3 regions of the Pedococcus sp. P2_E4 genome follow, and region 3 is predicted to be linked to each of the others. Evidence: riboswitches for the same ligand, from Rfam matches in the RefSeq annotation. Region 3 holds a riboswitch; each other region holds the start of a gene.
The links. Region 3 has a riboswitch for cyclic di-AMP ahead of AC1DV7_RS01130 (transglycosylase family protein). Riboswitches for the same ligand answer to the same signal wherever they lie in the genome.
Positions count from the first base shown of each region.

Region 1 (3,475 bases), on a different contig from region 3:
CGGTGCGCGTCGAACGAGTTGGACCGCAGCTGGGTGTCGATGTCGATCTCGATGCCGTCGGGACGGCCCATCACCGCAGGCCGCTCCGCGATCTCACGAGCCCCGTCGAGGTCGGTGCGGTAGCGCTGGGCCAGCCACGCGAGCACGGTCTCGCCGTTGCCCTTGGCGGCTCGCGGGTCGAGCTCGTAGGCGTGGTAGGTCACCACCACCTCGGCCGGGTGGGTGCTCTCGGCGATCGCCTGCTCGAGGCGTCGCTTGCCGATGTAGCACCACGGGCAGACCACGTCCGCCCACACGTCGATCTCGATGGCGGTCATGCCTCCATACAAACACGCCCACCACTGGACCGCCGCGCCAGGTGCACGCAGGCCCCCGTCCGCCGTGGCGGAGGGGGCCTGGGTGCGCTGCGGCCGGGTGGACCCTGGGGTCAGGGGCGGCCGTAGGTGACGCTGGAGGACCAGATCGAGCGGAGCGCGACGGCCTTGCCGCTGCGCGGGGAGTCCCACATCATGCCGTTTCCGGCGTAGATGCCCACGTGGTAGGCCGGCGAGCCGAAGAACACGAGGTCACCCGGCTGCGGGTTGGACACGGGGGTCACGGCCTGGCGCTGCGCCTCGGCCGTGCGCGGCAGGCTGATGCCGACCTGGCGGAAGACGTACGCCGTGAAGCCGGAGCAGTCGAAGCCGGCGGGCGTGGTGCCGCCGTACCTGTACATGATGCCCTCGTACTGGGCAGCGATGCCCAGGACGCCACCGGCGGCCGGACGGCTGCTGGTGAGGGCCGTGCGGGCGGTCGACCGGCTCGCGGTCGAGCTCTGCACGCGGTCGGTGGCGACGGCGGCGGGGCGAACGGCCTTGGCCTTGGGCTTGGGCCTGGCAGTCGCCTTGAAGCCGATCAGGCCGTAGGCGTCAGAGGCCTGCGGGGCAGCGGCCTCGGGAGCCTTGACGGCGACCGGGGCGCTGGTGGTGGCAGCGGTGGGGTCGGCCTTCGGGGCGGCCGGGGCAGCGGACGCCGGGAGGGCGAACGAGGCCACGAGACCACCGGAGGCGGCGACGACGGCCGAGGTCTTGACGGCAGGCTGGGCGGATTTCGCCACGATGCCACTGATCTCGGAAACGGGGTTGTAACGGCCAGGGGCGCGGTGGCGACCGGCAGCGTGTGAAGCCACGATGGATGAACCTCCAGTGCCTACGAGGTGAGCTGTCGGGTTCGGGTGGAGGTAGATCACCCGGCCCTCACGGTTGCCACCCGACCTAGCGGGCGCTCGCGAGAGGACTTAACCCCAAGGACTCTCCCGAAGGAGGGCCCGAAAGTGGGTCCCCCGCTCCTGCCAAGCGGACTTGCTGAGGACCCGAACGTGATGGCAGGACTAGGCGTTCCACATCGGGCCAATCTCCCCGGGGGGTGGAGAGATCCCCGCGAGACTACACAAACCCCCGACCAAAAGTCACATTGAGGTCACGGCGAGCCCATGCGATCGTCAAGCAAACGCCATCTTTCGATGACAGTTCGTGCTCAACGGGGGAAAAATCGGACACGTCCGATCGGTGAACGGTCCGGCGGGTCAGGGACGCCGCGACATACCCCGGCGGGGGTGGCTCGCCGCTCAGACCAGAGCGCCGCTGAGGGCAGGCGCGCCGCTGAGGGCAGGCGCGCCGCTGAGACCAGGGCCGCTCAGACCAGGGCGCCGAAGACGTGCTGGGCGACGTCGTCGGGCAGCGAGACCCCGGTGGACTCGGGGGCGTTCTCGCGCACGGCCACGACGCGCCCGTCCTGGCGGTGCACCCGCACCCGCTCGCCGGGCAGCAGCCGGGCCACCGTGAGCAGGCTGAGCGCCTCGTGGTCGACCTGGACCGGCTCACCGATCCGGCGGACGAGCACGATCTCGGGGGTCTCGGTCGCGAGCTCGGTCAGCGTGTGCAGCCCCGAGCGGAAGTCCTCGGTGGGCTCGACCTCACCCAGCTCGTCGAGGCCGGGGATGGGGTTGCCGTAGGGCGAGTCGTGGTGGTCCTTGAGCATGGCGAGGATCTTGCGCTCGACCCGCTCGGACATGACGTGCTCCCAGCGGCAGGCCTCGTCGTGGACGTACTCCCACTCGAGCCCGATGACGTCGACGAGCAGGCGCTCGGCGAGCCGGTGCTTGCGCATGACGCGGGTCGCCAGCAGCCGACCGTGCTCGGACAGCTCGAGGTGACGGTCGCCGGCGAGCGCCAGCAGGCCGTCGCGCTCCATGCGCGCGACCGTCTGCGACACCGTGGGCCCGGAGTGGCCGAGGCGCTCGGCGATGCGGGCGCGCAGCGGCGTGATGCCCTCTTCCTCGAGCTCGAAGATCGTCTTGAGGTACATCTCGGTGGTGTCGATCAGGTCCGTCACGGGTCAAGCCTCTCATTAGCGGGCGACTGCGCGCCGCTGTCCGGCAACTCGGGCTCCCCCGACGCCGCGGCTCGGGCGACCGCGCCCCGACGCACCGGGTCGTAGGCCGGCACCCAGTAGCCGATCCAGCAGGCTCCCAGCAGCGCGAGCACCCCGACCCCGAGACAGGCTGCGACGAGGCCGGAGACGGCCGTGACGGCGCTGATGAGGACCGGTGCGCCACTGCCACCGATGACCGACACGAAGCGCCACCCGCCGAGGAACTGCGACCGGCCGACCGCCGGGGCGACGTCGGCGCCGAGGGTCATGACGAGGCCCGAGCCGATGCCGTTGCCGATGGCACCCACGACGGCCAAAAGGCCGATGCCCAGCGCAGTCCCGGTGAGCGGCAGGGCGCCGAGGCTCAACCCGACGACCACGACACACGGCACGGCGATCCACACCCGCCCGAACCGGTCCATGACCGAGCCGGCCGGGTAGAACAACAGCATCTCGACGCCCCCGGCGACCCCGAAGATGACGGCGGTGGTGCTGGCGGACAGCCCCGACTGGGCGGCCCACAGCGGCACGAGCACGACCCGCGACGACCGCACCGCACCCACGACGGCGATGGCCAGGCCGAGGGTGAGGTACGTGCGCCGGTGGCTCCAGAGCAGCGTGGCGGTGCCCACCGGCGCCTCGAGCCGGGCCGCCTCCTCGTGCTCGGCCGTGAGGTCGGGCGCCCACCACACGAGCAGCGTCGCGAGCACCCCGGCCGCGACCGCCACCGCGAACCCCGCCTGCGGTCCCCAGAAGTGCACGATCGGAGCGCCCACGAAGGGCCCGACGAACAACCCGATCCGGTGGACCCCGCCCAGGGTCGACAACGCCCGCGCACGCATCGCGATCGGCACCGCGTCGATGAGGTACGACTGGCGGGCCACGAGGAACACCGACGACGTGAACCCCATCGCGAACACCGCAGCCATGAGCGCGACCAGCGAGGTGGCCGTCACCGCGAACAGGGCGGCGACGGCATCGGCGGCGGCCGCCCCCATGAGGGCCTTGCGCTCCCCCACCCGGTGCACGAGGGCGCCGGCCGGCACCGCGAAGAACAGGTCGG
Region 1 covers NZ_JBFUEO010000068.1:289-3,763, reverse strand. The annotation lists gene AC1DV7_RS17740 (DsbA family oxidoreductase) at 1-317, opposite strand, end outside; gene AC1DV7_RS17735 (C40 family peptidase) at 428-1,168, opposite strand; cyclic di-AMP (ydaO/yuaA leader) riboswitch at 1,175-1,356, opposite strand; gene AC1DV7_RS17730 (iron-dependent transcriptional repressor DtxR) at 1,675-2,373, opposite strand; gene AC1DV7_RS17725 (MFS transporter) at 2,370-3,475, opposite strand, start outside.
Region 1: another riboswitch for cyclic di-AMP. It lies ahead of AC1DV7_RS17735 (C40 family peptidase); the one in region 3 lies ahead of AC1DV7_RS01130 (transglycosylase family protein).

Region 2 (7,326 bases), on a different contig from region 3:
CGCGTCAGCGCCAGGCCGCGCGACACGGCCACGACCACCTGAGGCAGGTCCGGACGCACTGGGCGCTGATCGCAGACCAGCTCGCGGACCGGGTGGACCAGGACACCGACCGACAGTGAGCCGTCACGGTTCAGGGGGATCCGACGTCTCTCCTGTGTGGCCGGCCTTCGAACCTCCGGTCGCTTGATGGGCACCCGCCGGCGGCCTGAGCGCACCCCCCTTGGCCGCCGGCGGGCGTCTTCGCGACGGCCCTGCGCGTCGCAGGCCTAGAAGCGGCCGTACCCCGACACCCCGGCGAAGACCTTGCGCTTCTGCGTGACGAGGCCCGGCTTGCCCGCGTCGAACATGTAGCCACCCCCGGCGTAGATGCCCACGTGGTAGGCCGGCGACCCGAAGAAGACCAGGTCGCCCGGTCGTGGTGTCGAGACCCGGCGCGCGGCGGCCTGCTGGGCAGCCGCGGTGCGCGGGATGGACTTGCCTGCCTTGCGGTAGACGAACGACGTGTAGCCGGAGCAGTCGAAGCCGCCGGGCCCGGTGCCCCCACGCCGGTAGGGAATCCCGGTGTAGGCGGCTGCAATGGCCACCACGGTGCTCGACAGCGACGGGGACGCCCCAGCCCTGGACGCCCCTGCCTTGGACGCCCCAGCCTTGACAGGGGCCGCCTTGGTGCGGGCCGCCTTGGCAGCTGCCGCCTTGGGACCCCGGCGCATGACCGCCGCAGTCCGGGGGCCGACCACTCCGTCAGGGGTCAGGTGGTGCCGTCCCTGGTAGCGCCGCACGGCTGCTGTGGTCCTCGGACCGAAGACCCCGTCCGCCGTGACGCCGACGATGCGCTGGATCGCGACGACGTGGGCGCCCGTGGAGCCCTGGCGCAGGACCGGCCAGGCCAGGACTCCTGTGGCGGTCGGGGCCGGGGCAGCCGCCGCGTTGGGTACGCCGGCGGCGAGGCAGCCGATCGTCACCAGGGCGGCCGCAGCCGCCGAGCCCCGGTAGCGGCGACGCCGGGGTTTGCGATGTCTTCCGATGTACGTCAATGACATGGGCCAACTCCTCCACCGCCTGCGAGGTGAGCTGTCGGGTTCGGGCGGAGGTGTGCCCGGCCGCGCTCGCCGTCGCCACGTGACCGGAGTCGGCCTCTGCAACGTCGACGAGGGCGGCTTCACCCCAAGGACCGAGTCGGTCCGAAGTGGTTTCCCCGCTCCTGCCCTGAAGGTCGATGGCTGGCCGGGGGCAGGATTCGGCAACTCGTCCAGCGCCCGATCGCCGACCGGGCTCCCGCAAGGTACCCGTCATCGCAGGCTGATGCCAAGCCGAGCAGCGATCGAAATCCATTGCGGCAGTAAATGATTCGCGTCGCGTCACACATTCGTTGCTGGCGCGTCAGTACCAGTTGAGGGCGCCTGTGCCCTCCCCCGGATTCGCCCGACATCTCCCTGTTCCGAGCACCCCACACCAGTGCAGGCTCAACGCCCCTGCAGCGTCACCGAAAGAGTCCTTCCCCCGCGCATGAACCCGACCTGCCCCGAGTCCTTCGACACCCTGGCCGCCCTCATGGCCGCAGCCGCGAGCCTCCTGCTCGGTTCCGCCGCCGCCGGTCTGCTGCTCATCCGGCGGACGAGGGGAGGCGGCGCCATACTCGTCCTCCTCGTGTCCATGGTCGCCGCCACCGGGGTCCTGGTGGCCGGCCACGAGTCCGACCGCCGGCACTGTGCGGCGGTCGACACCACCACCGCGGACCCGGTCGTGGGCCAGGCCCCGCGCGCCACGAAGGTGGCGACGCCAGTCCCCGCCAAGACCGGCGCCGCGCCGCCCGCGAGGGTCGCGTCGACGTCCCCGCCCACCCCCGCAGTCACCGTCACCGTGACGGCGCCTGCGGCGGCCCCCGCGCCGGCGAGCACCACGGCACCGAGCGGACCGCAGTCCGTCGACACCCCCACCCCATCGACCAGCACGTCGCCCTCGAGCCCTACTGCAGCCGAGCCCACCACGGCGCCGACGCCCCCGGTGCAGACCTCGAGCGGTTCGACACCGGTCGCCGGGAGCCCGTCACCCTAGGCCGCACGGCGACCCCGCCGGCCTGCCGTCACTTTCCGGGGCCGGGGACGTCTCACTGGTGACCGCCTGTCCGGGGGACGGGGTCGGTCGGAACGGCGGGCGACTACTGCACCCAGTCGCCCGCCGTTCTCCTGCCCGGGAAGGCCCACCTGCCGGGAATGCCCACCTGCCCGGATGCTCACCCGCGACCCGCCCACCCGCGACCTGCCCCCTCCCACACCTTGTCGCGGGAGCGACCCGGGTCCATCCTTGGACGAGGGGCCCGGTGCCCCCGCCGGGAGCGGCGGGGATGCGGCCCGACCGTCCGATCGGGAGGAGCGGGTGATGCGCGGACCTGGGGTGAGGCGACGGTTCTGGGCCGAGGTGGTGCTCGCGGGGATCGGTGTGCTCCTGGCCGTCGTGACTGCTCTGGTGCCGGACTGGATCGAGCGGCTCGGCGGCGAGGGTGGTGACGCCGGCAGCGGAGGCACCGAGCGCGCGATCTCTCTGCTGTTCTTGGCGGCCGCCGTGGTGCTGGGCATCCTGGCCCGCGTGGAGTGGCGCCGACCGATGCGGCCCGCCCTGGCTCGCGACAGCTCAGGTGGCGACCCGCGCCGATGACCACCAAGCGACGGGCCGGGTCCACCGAGGCCACCCACGAGGGCGCAGACCCCCTCGCCGGCACGCACGTCCGGGCGCGCAGGAAGGGTGACAAGGCCCGCGACGACGCGCTGGCGGGCGCCGAGGCCGCCGAGGGGCTGCCGGCCGGGGCCGAGCCCGACCTGGGCATCCCCATGAGTGACCGCCAGCTGGACCAGCGCGACCGGCAGCAGTCGGCCGAGCGCAAGAAGCCGGGGCCCAAGCCGCCGGAGACGCCCCCCGCCACCCCGGTTGCGCCGCCACCGACCGCGCCGCCGCCGACCGACCCCGAGTGAGCGGGGCCGACTCGTGCTGACGATCACCGCCAACATCGCGCTCGACGATGCTGCCACCGGCACCCAGACGGGCACCGTCGGCGAACCCTCGGTCGGCGTCTCCTCCTCCATCCTGTTCGTCACGGGCAACTGGTACGCCACGCGATCGGCGGACGGCGGCGCGACCTGGTCGCTGCTCGACCCGTTCACCGAGTTCCCTGCCGACCGTGGGGTGTTCTGCTGCGACCAGCTCGTGACCTACCTGCCGACCCAGCGCCTGTGGGTGTGGCTGCTGCAGTACTCGAAGTCGGGGCGCAGCAACATCTACCGGCTCGCCGTCAGCCGGACGGCGGCCTCGGGGACGTGGCGGTGGTGGGACGTCTCGCCGGCCGACCTCGACCCGGCCTGGACCGACGTGTGGTTCGACTTCCCCGACCTCGCGGTCAGCACCAAGAACCTCTGGCTCACCTTCAACCAGTACGACGGCTCCGACCGGTGGGTGCGGGCCGGCGTCATCCGGTATGCGCGTGCCGACCTGACCAGGACGGCGCCCCTGACCCGTCGTCACTGGTCCACGACGTCGGTCGGTTCGCTGCGCCTGGTCTCGGGGGCCGGGTCCTCGATGTGGTTCGCTGCCAACGACCAGTCGCGCCGGTCCCTGCGGCTGTTCCAGTGGCCGGACGACGCGGCGAACGTCAGCGCCTGGACGATCCCCGTGACCCCCTGGAACGACAGCGACTACCGCTCGCTCGGGCCGGACGGCCAGCCGTGGCTCAGCCGCTGCGACGACCGCGTCACCGGTGCCTGGCGGGCCGGCGGCCGGCTCGGCTTCCTGTGGAGTGCCGGGCGTGGCCCGGGGCGGCCGCAGCCCTACATCCGCGCCGTCACCCTGGACGAGCAGTCGCTCACCGTCGTGGCCGAGCCGGACCTCTGGAGCCAGAACGGCGCCTGGGCCTATCCGGCGGCAGCGCCCAGCAGGCGTGGGGCCATCGGCCTCACCGCCTTCTTCGGCGGCCCCACGCAGCCGGCCCATGCGGTCGGGGTCCTCGACCAGCAGGCCAACACCTGGACCACGAAGACGACCGCGACGTCCACCCACGCACCGCAGGCCGGCAAGTGGGGCGACTACCTCTCCTGCCGCGCGCACCCGACCCGGACCACCTCGTGGGTCGCCAGCGGCTACACGCTGCAGGGCGGTCAGGACCGTCGCAACATCGAGCCCCGCGTCGTGACCTTCCGTCCCTGACCAGGTCCAGGAGGCGGGTCTCAGGTCGGGCGGTTCTCGATGTGCACGATCCGCGCGGCGGCATACGGGCAGAAGCGCACCAGCTCGGACACGGTGGTGGGGGGCACGACCGCACCCGGCGCGGTGGTGGGCGGCACGAACACCTCGCCCGCACCGATCGACCCGACGAAGGCGAGGAAGAGCACCTGCTGCTTGTTCGGCACGGCGGTGAGGTCGACGTCGACCGACACGGCGCGCGGCATCCGGGCGTCGACCGCCGTGGGCACGGTGCGCCAGGTGACCCCACTGCCACCGGTCGCGAGGTTCCATCCGCCCGGCACCGGCTGGGCCGTCCCTGCCGCGGCCGCTGTGAGGAAGGGCAGGAGGCTCGTCACTGACAATGCCAGCAGGTCCGACGGCGTCACCCCCGCGCGCCAGAGGAGGACGACGAAGCCCTGGTTGGCGCGCAGCCCGATCGCATCGCGGTGGTGGACGAGGACGTCCACGGTGGAGGGCTCACGGAAGACCGTCCACATGTCGTTGACGACGTTGCGGGGCACGACATCCATCAGGTCGGCCTCGGTCGCCGACACGCTGGCGGCGCGGGGCGTCTGCCACGGTGCGCGGTAGACCGCACGAGGATCGGCGGTGTCGGTGGTCACCGTGCCGTCGGCCTTGACGCGCACGCCGCCCACGACGTCCGCCCACACCGCGGCGTCGATCTGCGGCACTGCGGACTTGGCCGGTGCCATCTGGGTGCGGTGCAGCGCCACGAGCCGCCCGAGGGCATCGGAGAACAGTCCGTTGGCGACCACGCTGGGATACAGCCAGCGGAACGCGGTCTGGAAGGTCCACACGTCGTATGCCGGCGCGTTCAGTGCCGTGATCGCCGGGGCCGGCAGGAAGGCCGGCGTGGCGGCGACGGGCCAGCGCGGCCGGACGATGATGTCGGGGCTCGCCGCGAGCGAGGCCGGGACCGCGGGCGGCGCCGCGAGGGGGTCCGGGTGGATCGTCAGCGGGTTCCGCCGGTCGTCGAACCGGGTCGAGCGGATCCACGTCTGCGGCACCGCGTTCCGAGCCAGGTCGACCTCCCAGACCCCCCGCGACTGGACGCCCGCGCGAAGGAGCCGGGGCGCCCCCAGCGCGCCGCCCGGGGCGCGCCAGATGTCGAGGTCCTGGACGGTCGCCTGCGGCAGCCCGTTCACGTAGGGGACCCAGGTGTGGGCACCGGTCGCGTTGTTGGTGCGGGTGCCCCGCCAGACCCCGGTGACGGTCCCGGCATACACGGTGTTGCCGGTCGCGTCGCCGGGGTCGACGACGACGGAGAACACGGGGTCGCGGGGGCCGCTGTTGACGGCCCCGCCGGCATCGAGCTGGCGCCGCAGGGTGGTGCGCTTGTAGCGGTTGTCGGCGTTGTTGAAGAACCAGAGGGTCTCGTCGGGGCCACCCACGACTCCGGTCGTCGCGACGTAGAAGTCCTGCGTGCCGGGGACCGCAGCGATGTCCGTCAGGGTCGTGGTGCGCGGGATCGCGACCGCTGCACTCGTGATCGACCAGGTCGTCGAGGCCCAGGTGCCTGCCGGAGCCTCGGTGAACCGGACGATGCCGCCCGTGTAGAGGACGAGCAGCTGGGTCGGGGACACCCAGTTGAGGGTGATGATCCTGCCGAGTCCGCTGAACCCGATCTGGAGCTGCGCGTTGTTCGCGGCCCCGTTGACCCCCGGGCGCCCGTCCTGGATGGCCCCGTTGGGGTACGGGATGGTGTTCCACGTGTTGGGGCCGACCCCGCTGCCCAGGTCGTCGGTGAGCCAGACCCGGTAGGTGCCGATGGCCAGCCGCCCGGTGGCCGGGTTGGGGCCGACCGGAGGGACCCGCACCGTAGCGGCGCCCGAGTAGAAGGCGCTCCACGGCCCGGTGCCCTCCACGCCCGGGCCGACCACGCGGCTCGGCTCCCCGGGGTTGCGGGTCATGGGGTCGACGAAGGCCGTGCGCGACGTGCAGTACCAGCGGGAGGCGTTGAACTGGCGGACGAGCAGGTGGGAGGCCGTGGGGTGGAACGCCACCCCGCCGCCGTCGCCGGTGAACGGCTCGTCCCACACCGAGTCGCCGATGCGGACCTGGCTGCCGTTGTCCTGGCAGCCGGTGGCGACGAGGTGCCCGTTGACCGGGTGGCTGCGCACGAAGACCGGTTGGAGCGAGGCAAGGCCGGTGTTGCAGGCGGCGAACGTGCCCACCCGACCCGACCGGTCGGAGACGAAGATGCCGCCGTCAGTGGCCACCCAGACCTGTCGGCGTGGTGGCGCGTTGCCCGTCAGGACGAGCCGGTGCACGTCACCGTGGACGTTGTTGCCGATGGCCCCCGCCACCGTCGCCCCATCGCCACCGGGGAGGGCCGCAGCCGACGAGATCCCCACCGTCGGCTGGAGGACGAAGGGTGGTGCGGCCACCCCCGAGGCGGCGACGTCGAAGCAGTACATGCTCGCACCCCAGTCGCCGTCGGCCGGACCGTAGGCGAGGGAGCTTCCCCCGACGTACACGCGGTGGACTGCGCCGACGGTGTCCACGGCGATGCACTGGTCGTAGTCGCGCTGGCTGGTCCCGCCATTCCACAGCGTCCGGGGCAGACCCCCTGCCGCCCCGGGGGTTCCGACGTCGTCCGCCGTCGGCGCCGCGACGGTCGCGTCGGCCACTCGCCACAGGGCGGGGTTGCCACCGGTCTCACCGAGGGCGTAGACCGTGTTGCCCGTGGCGGCCAGGCTGAGGTAGCCGGTGATCGGGACGGGGTTGGTCAGCGGCAGCGGAGTCACGGCCGTGCCGGCGTTGTCGCTGAAGGCCAGGCCTCGGCCCGCGACCGCGAGGACGAGCCGCCCGCCCGGGAGCCAGACACCGTCCGAGATCGCCGCTCCGGGGAAGGCTGCCGACACCGCGGCCAGCGCGGTCCAGGTGTACCCGTCGCGCACTGGGTTGCCGCCGCCCGCGGGCAGCGACTGCCGCCGGCCGAGGAAGGCGCCGCCTGTCGTGCAGGCGATGACGACGTCCTGGGTGGCGCCGGCCGTGGCCTCGCCCGCGGTGGAGGCGGGGTTGCGCAACAGCCTGAAGATCCCCAGGCCCTCGAGCGCCCCGATCCCGGTGTCGGGCTCCCACGGCTCCGCC
Region 2 covers NZ_JBFUEO010000049.1:6,739-14,064, reverse strand. The annotation lists gene AC1DV7_RS16350 (hypothetical protein) at 1-119, shown strand, start outside; gene AC1DV7_RS16345 (C40 family peptidase) at 267-1,040, opposite strand; cyclic di-AMP (ydaO/yuaA leader) riboswitch at 1,046-1,253, opposite strand; gene AC1DV7_RS16340 (hypothetical protein) at 1,507-2,055, shown strand; gene AC1DV7_RS16335 (hypothetical protein) at 2,380-2,655, shown strand; gene AC1DV7_RS16330 (hypothetical protein) at 2,652-2,969, shown strand; gene AC1DV7_RS16325 (hypothetical protein) at 2,983-4,194, shown strand; gene AC1DV7_RS16320 (hypothetical protein) at 4,215-7,326, opposite strand, start outside.
Region 2: another riboswitch for cyclic di-AMP. It lies ahead of AC1DV7_RS16345 (C40 family peptidase); the one in region 3 lies ahead of AC1DV7_RS01130 (transglycosylase family protein).

Region 3 (7,326 bases):
GGTCTCGCCGGCAGCAGCGGCGCCGCCGGTGTAGCTGCCGATCCTCACCGGCGCCGCACTCGCGTCGATGTTGGAGAAGTCCTCGCTGTAGAGCAGGGTCCCCGCCTGCGGTACCCCCGGATTGCCGGGGACGGCGAGAGCCGGCGTCACAGCCAGCGCGGTCCCCATCGCCGCCACCAGCGCGAACACGACTGTCAAGGCAGCAGGACGTCGCCATCGTGCCCTTTCCCCCATAAGGCCTGAAAAACGACGCACTGAAACCACACTCTCCTTAGTCACATGGGTTGCTTCGTCCCCCGTAAGACCTCGAAGCCGGCAAGTCGTGACGCTTCAGGCCGAAGAATCTTTACGGCCGCCTGACCAAACACGGGCAAGTCGCGTGTGGCCCCGCCGCGGGGCGGCCTGTAACGGGCCGGCCATAACCGGACAAAACCGCGCGACCCGTGCCGTGGACCGGCACAGGGACGGCGCCTGTCGGACGCCCATCGCACGGAGGTGGGAGCGCACGCATGGCTGTGGACGGCACGATCTCCCCCTGCGGGACCGCGCCGCCCACACCCATGAGAGGCCCGAGAGCCGATGTCGTGACGCGGGTCTCAAGCCCCGGGACGACGCCCGTCAGCTGCCGGTCAGCGTGCCGCCGAGGAGGAACACGACGGCACCGTCGCGGAGGAAGCGGAGCTCGCAACCGCCGTCGCCGACACCCCCCTGAACTGGGTGCCCAACACGACATCCACGTCCCGACCCACGCGGACCGTGCTCACCTGCACAGCACCGGGGATGTGGTCAGCTACCAGCTGCGCCGCGCCCCGCCCGTCCGGGCCGAACGTGATGACAGCCGCTGCGTCGGTCCACCGGCCCTCCGCAGCCGTCCCCACGCGTGCGACCCTGAAGCCGGCCTTCGTCAGCTGCCCTGCACCTTTCCTGGCCTGGCCAGAGATCCCGGACCCGTTGAACACCGCGACCTCGAAGCTGGCCAGGTCGGCCTGCTGCTGGTGGCACGACGCCTGGACGGTCTGGGGGGCAGGGTCGAAAGCCCCGAGCGCGGACGCCGTCGCCAAGGTCGACGCCCCGAGGACGAGCCCCGGCGTGCACACGAACAGCAGCACCCGACCGAGCTGGCGGCGGCCGGCCGAGGTCCAAGGCCCCGCAGGAGCGGACTCCGGCCGCCCCGAGGTCTCCCGTCCTGACGCTGGCACGGGGGTCGATGGGCTCGTGGGCATGGCGTGTCAGTCCTCCGGTCGCACGCCTCAGGTCCTCGAGACGGCCATCGTGGTGGCGACCGCCGGGCTGCGCGTTCGAGGATGAGAGCAGGGCCACCGCGGATGGTGACGCGCCCATGCCCGAGAACGGGACGAAGGTCGACAAACTGCGCTGAGCCGACGGGGGGACTCGAACCCCCAACCCCCTGTTTACAAGACAGGTGCGCTGCCAATTGCGCCACGCCGGCATGCCTGCCCGAGCAGACGGCGTCGATGGTACCGGCGCGGTGGTGACGGGCGAGAACCCTGCGCCAGACGGCATACCCCGCTCATGGCTGCGGCCTCCCACCCGCCGGGGTGGGAGGCCGCACGGAGGACGTCGTCAGCGAGCGTTCAGGTAGCTCTGGAGCGTCCGGACCGTGGCGCGGTCGAGGGTGCGCGACCCATTGTGGCGAGCGCCGATCTTGGTCTGGAGGGCGCGGATGGTCTTGGGGCCGATGACACCGTCCGGTGCCGATCCGACCTTGCGCTGCAACGCCTTCACGTCGGTGCGCGACAGGCTCCCGTTGACCGACCCACCGACCCAGCGCTCGATGGCCGCGTTGGTCTTCGGGCCACGGATGCCGTCGACGACCAGCCGGCCGGCGGGGGCGGTGCGCGCCGAGGAGCGGGAGGCGACCGGGGTGCTGCGGACCGCGGACGCGGTCGCAGTCGCGGACGACGCCCCTCCGTTCGCGCGCGTCAGGCCGGCGCGGGCCCCGCAGGTCGGCCACGCACCGGGGCCTTGCACCTTGAGGACCTTCTGGGCGACCGCGATCTGCTCCGACTTGCTGGCCTGGTGGGCGTACGCGGCGTAGGCGCCGCCACCGAAGCCGCTCCAGGTGGACCGGCTGAACTGCAGCCCGCCGTAGAAGCCGTTGCCGGTGTTGATGGACCAATTGCCGCCCGACTCGCAGGCCGCGACCCGGTCCCAGACGGTGCCGGCCGCGTTGGCCGAGGAGGCGGTCGCCAGGCCGCCCGCGACGGTCGCGACACCGGCCACGGCGACTCCGGTGACACGACGCTTGACGGGGTTGGGCTTCCGGGCAGAGTGCTTCGGCGCGTAGAACATGGGGAAGGGGTCCTCTCCTGACGTGCGCCTGCGAGGTGAGCTGTCGGGTTCGGGCTGTCAGGTGCCCGGCCGGCGGACCGGCTTCACCCCAAGGCCGCGTTGCGGCCGCGTTGGGTCCCCCGTCCTCGTCTGCCCGGAACCGTTCCGGCTGGTCACCCGCCTGACGAGGCTCGGCGCTGCGGGTGTGCATTGGGTGTGCCGTGTTCACTTGTGGGATGCCGGCGGCATCGGTCAACCACCGTAGGCCCGTGGGCGGGATCGGACAACCAGTTCGCCGGATGTCGTAGTCCCTTCGGTCAGAACTGGGCGGTAGGGGTCGACATCGCGACGCCACGACCGGGCCCGACAGGCGGGCGGCCGGGCGGCCGGGCGCCCGAGCGGGGGCGGTCCGGGTCAGCGACGCCGAGCGCGACGCTTCTGCACCGCACTGCGGTCGAAGGGCGCCGCCAGGAACTCACCGAGCACGCTGCCGGCCGCGATCGCGAGCAGCACGGCCATCGCCCCCAAGAGGGTGGTGATGCCACCCTGGAGCGACAACGTCCCCGCGCCCTCGGAGGAGCCGTTGACCATCTCGTACAGGCCCCGGAAGATCGCCAGACCGGGGAGCAGGCCGTACGACGCGGGCACGACGAGCACCATGGGCGGGGCCCCGAGCCGCAGCGCGACCAGCCGCCCGGCGAACCCGAGCACGATCGCGGCGCAGCCCGCAGCGGCCAGCGGACCCAGCCCGTCGATCCGCGCCACGGCCAGCGAGACGCCCACGCTGGCGGCGCACAGCAGACCGGCCGGCAGGACGAGCCGGCGCATGCTGCGAAGCCCGACCGCCCCCGCCAGGCCGACGAGGAACGCGCCCACCACCGCGAGGAGCACGGGTGCGCTCAAGGCCCGGGTGGCCACGATGGACGGCGACGCGACGTCGAGGTCGAACATCTCCGTGAGGGACAGCGTGAGGGACAGGCCCGTGGCGACGCCGAGGATGATGCCCGCGGTCGTGAGGAAGACGGCGAACATCCGGCCCGCTCCGGTGACGGAGTAGCCGGAGATGGCATCCTCGAACGCCGAGGCGACCGTGCGTCCGGGCAGCAGCACCGTGATGCCGCCGGCGACGATGAACGCGAAGTCCGACGACGAGACCGGCAGCCAGCCCTGCGCGCCCAGGCTGAACGCACCCCAGGCGCAGACGGTGGCGAAGAACCCACCGATGGCGCACTGGTAGAAGTCCGGCAGCCCGCGCCGCCCCAGGGACCGGGCGGCATACCCGACGAACAGCGCCGACAACCCCGACACGAGCGCGGCGACCGCACCGGCACCCAGCATCGTCGCGATGGCGGCGGCCAGCACACCCAGCGAGCCACGGACCGCCCACCGCGGCCAGAAGCGTGGGGCGCGGCGGATCTCGCGCAGCCGGGCCGATGCGGCCTCGCGGTCGTAGCCCTCGCTGACGAGGCTCTCGACGAACTCGTGCACCGCGGTCAGCCGGGCGAAGTCACGGCTGGCCGAGCGCACGACGCGCAGCATGGTGATCGGGAGGCCGGAGGTCGTCGTGCACTGGATGAGCAGTGACTGCAAGGTGATGTCGACCTCGAGGTTGTCGAGCCCACCGGCCGCGGCGACCGCGATGACCGACGACTCGACCTGCGGCGCCCCCGCCCCGCACCGCAGCATCAGCTCGCCGACCCGCAGGGCCAGGTCGAGGGCCGCCCGCGCCTCGCGCTCCTCCGCCGCCGCCTGCCGGATCTTCACGTTGCGATAGGGCGAGTGCCTCAGCGACTCCAGCATCGGCATCGTCTCGGTGAGCTCTTCGCCGCGCCAGATGCGGCTGCTGCGCAGGACGGGGCGGCGTGGCCGGTGCGGCGGGCCCGGGTCGGGGCGCGGGCTCGGGTCTGGGGTGCCTTCGGCCATCAGCCGAGCCCGGGGAGCACCGCGCTCGGTGCCTGGGTGGGCCACCAGTCCGGGGAGCCGGCTTCCTGGAGGGCCAGGCCCGCGAGGGCGAGAGCCAGCAGCAGGAGGAGCCCGACCGCGATCTGGGAGGCGCGCGCACCGGGCACGACACCGCGCACCAGGCTCCGGGTGCCTCGGCGCAGGCCGGAGCCCCCGGGCCCCCACCACGCCATGAGGGCGGCTACCAGCCCGCCGACCGCGAGGTGGGGAGCCGAGTTGGGTTCGGGAGACCCACCCGTGACCGCCACGGTGGCCAGCGCGGAACTGAACACCGCGCAGATGCCCACGACCGCCGGCAGCAGGGCGCTGACGACGGTGGCGAGCGCGCCGATGACCAGGTGCCAGGGGCTCGCGGCGACCGCGAACGGCACGTCGCTGCGCCGACGGCCCTTGTTGTAGCGGCGCAGCACGAGCGAGGTCACCGAGCGGTCGGCGGTCCGCGCCGCCCACGACAGGACGATGGCCAGCGTCACCGCGACCACCGGGAAGGTCGCGACGGCAGCGACGAGCACGACCAGCAGGGCCACGAGGGTGCCTGTGCGCGTCGGCCGCCCGATCCGCGGGTCGGGTTCACCGGGGCCGCCCTGCCACGCGGCCTGCCAGTCGGAGACCTCGTCGCCCTCGGGCTGGTAGTCCTCGTCCCACGGCACGAGCTCGCCGGTGTCGGGCGGGAGCGCGACGGGTCCGAGCGGGGGCCGCTCGACCTGGGGGACCACCGCGGGACGGTCCCACTCGCGCGTGCTCGGCTGCGCGAGCGGCTGGGTATGACGGGTGGGCAGGGCCAGCGCCGCGGTCACCGGGCGCCCGGTGGCGTAGCGCTCCAGCGCCTCGACCACCTCGTCGGCGTCGGGCCGCTGACGGGGCTCGGGTGACAGCGCGGCATACAGCAGGGGGGCGAGCCTCGGGTCGACCGAGGCCAGGTCGGCCTCGCCGCGGCTGACGCGGTTGAGGACGAGGTCCATGGGTCCGCGACCGAAGGGCGGGGCCCCGCTCGCCGCGAACGCCAAGGTCGCGGCCCAGCCCCACCAGTCCGTGGCCTCGGTGACCGGCGCCCCCTCGACCACCTCGGGCGACAGGTAGCCGGGGGTGCCCATGACGAGTCCCGTCATGGTGATCCGCACGTCGTCGGCGACATGGGCGATCCCAAAGTCGATGAGGACCGGGTCGTCGTCGAGCATGAGGACGTTGCCGGGCTTGAGGTCGCGGTGGATCACGTCGGCCGCGTGGATCGCGTGCAGGGCCTCGGCCAGCCCACGACCGAGGCGGAGCAGCTGGTCGCCCCCCAGGGCGCCGTGCTCGCGGACCACGTCGTCGAGGGCCGGGCCCGGGACGTAGCGGGTGACCAGGTAGGGGCGGTCGCCGTCGAGGTCGGCGTCGATGACCGCAGCCACCCGGGGGTCCTTGATGCGCCCGAGCACATCGACCTCGCGGCCCAGTCGGATGCGTGCGTCGCGGTCGTGGGCCACGTGCGGCCGCAGCAGCTTGAGGGCCACCGCGCGTCCGTGCGGGTCGAGGGCCAGGTGGACCACTCCCATACCGCCCTCACCGAGCTGCTGGATGAGCCGGTAGGGGCCGATCCGGGTCTCCGGACGCGGCGCGCCGGGCAGGACGGCGTGACCGTCGCTGCCTTCGATCGCCTCCGTGGTCATGCCCCTACGGTAAGCGAGACGGCTGGGGGAATCCGGGAGGGTTACTGCTGGATGTAGCCCACGAGCTGGTCCCGCTCGGACTGCAGCTCGTCGATCCGGTGCTTGACGATGTCACCGATGCTGACGATGGCCCGCAGCTTGCCGTCGACCACCACGGGCACGTGGCGGATCCGCGCGTCGGTCATGGTGCGGGCGAGCTCCTCGATCGGGACGTCGAGGTCACAGGTGCGCACGTCGGCGGTCATGATCTGCGAGATCGGCGCCAGGAGCACCGCCGCCCCGTCCTTGTGGAGGTGACGCACGACGTCGCGCTCGCTCACGATCCCCACCACGGTCTCGCCGTCCTCACTCACGACGAGGGCACCGATCCTGTGCTCCTCGAGCAGCGCGAGCAGCCGCTCCACGGTCTCGTCCGGCCGCACCGTCACCACCAGGTCGCCCTTGCGCCGCACCACATCCGAGATCCTCATGCTCAGACGTTAGACCGGCCCGCGGGCCGACGCTAGGGGAAGCGCCCTAGGGTGGACGGTGCAGCCACCTCTGGAGATGATCGACAGTGCCGCGCAGTTCCACGTCCTCGCCCACCCGCCGACCACCGACCTTCGACCTCGTCATCGCCGCCAACCGGCTTCCCGTCGACCGCGTCGTGGGCCCCGACGGCGAGGCCAGCTGGCGCACCAGCCCGGGTGGCCTGGTCACGGCGATGGAGTCCGTCATGCGCGGGCGCGACGGGGCCTGGGTCGGCTGGGCGGGAGAGCCCGGGGACGCCCCCGAGCCCTTCGTCAGCGACGACGGGATGTACCTGAGCCCGGTGGCGCTCTCGGAGGACGAGGTCGCCCAGTACTACGAGGGCTTCAGCAACGACACCCTCTGGCCGATCTACCACGACGTCATCGTCCCGGCGACGTTCCACCGGCAGTGGTTCACGGCATACCAGGCGGTGAACCGGCGGTTCGCCGAGGCGATCTGTGACGTCGCCGCCAGGGGCGCCACGGTCTGGGTGCACGACTACCAGCTACAGCTGGTGCCGGCGATGGTGCGCGAGCTGCGTCCGGACGTGCGGATCGGCTGGTTCAACCACATCCCGTTCCCGCCGGTCGAGCTGTTCGCCCAGCTGCCGTGGCGCCGGGCTGTGCTCGAGGGGCTGCTCGGCGCGGACTACCTCGGGTTCCAGCGGGTCGCGGACGCCCAGAACTTCATCCGCGCGTGTCGGCAGCTGCTCGGGCTCCCGACCAAGGGAGACACGGTCTCGGTCTCCCGTGGAGACGACGCCCGGCGCGTGCGCGCCAGCGCGGTGCCGATCTCGATCGACTTCGCCGGCCTCGAGGCGCTGGCCAACCTGCCCGAGACCAAGCAGCGGGCGATCGAGATCCGCGAGTCCCTCGGCAACCCCCACACCCTGCTGCTCGGCGTGGACCGGCTC
Region 3 covers NZ_JBFUEO010000001.1:220,026-227,351, reverse strand. The annotation lists gene AC1DV7_RS01145 (DUF7507 domain-containing protein) at 1-189, opposite strand, end outside; gene AC1DV7_RS01140 (LytR C-terminal domain-containing protein) at 630-1,223, opposite strand; tRNA gene AC1DV7_RS01135 (tRNA-Thr) at 1,378-1,450, opposite strand; gene AC1DV7_RS01130 (transglycosylase family protein) at 1,585-2,313, opposite strand; cyclic di-AMP (ydaO/yuaA leader) riboswitch at 2,345-2,435, opposite strand; gene AC1DV7_RS01125 (threonine/serine exporter family protein) at 2,707-4,215, opposite strand; gene AC1DV7_RS01120 (serine/threonine-protein kinase) at 4,215-5,903, opposite strand; gene AC1DV7_RS01115 (CBS domain-containing protein) at 5,945-6,373, opposite strand; gene AC1DV7_RS01110 (alpha,alpha-trehalose-phosphate synthase (UDP-forming)) at 6,460-7,326, shown strand, end outside.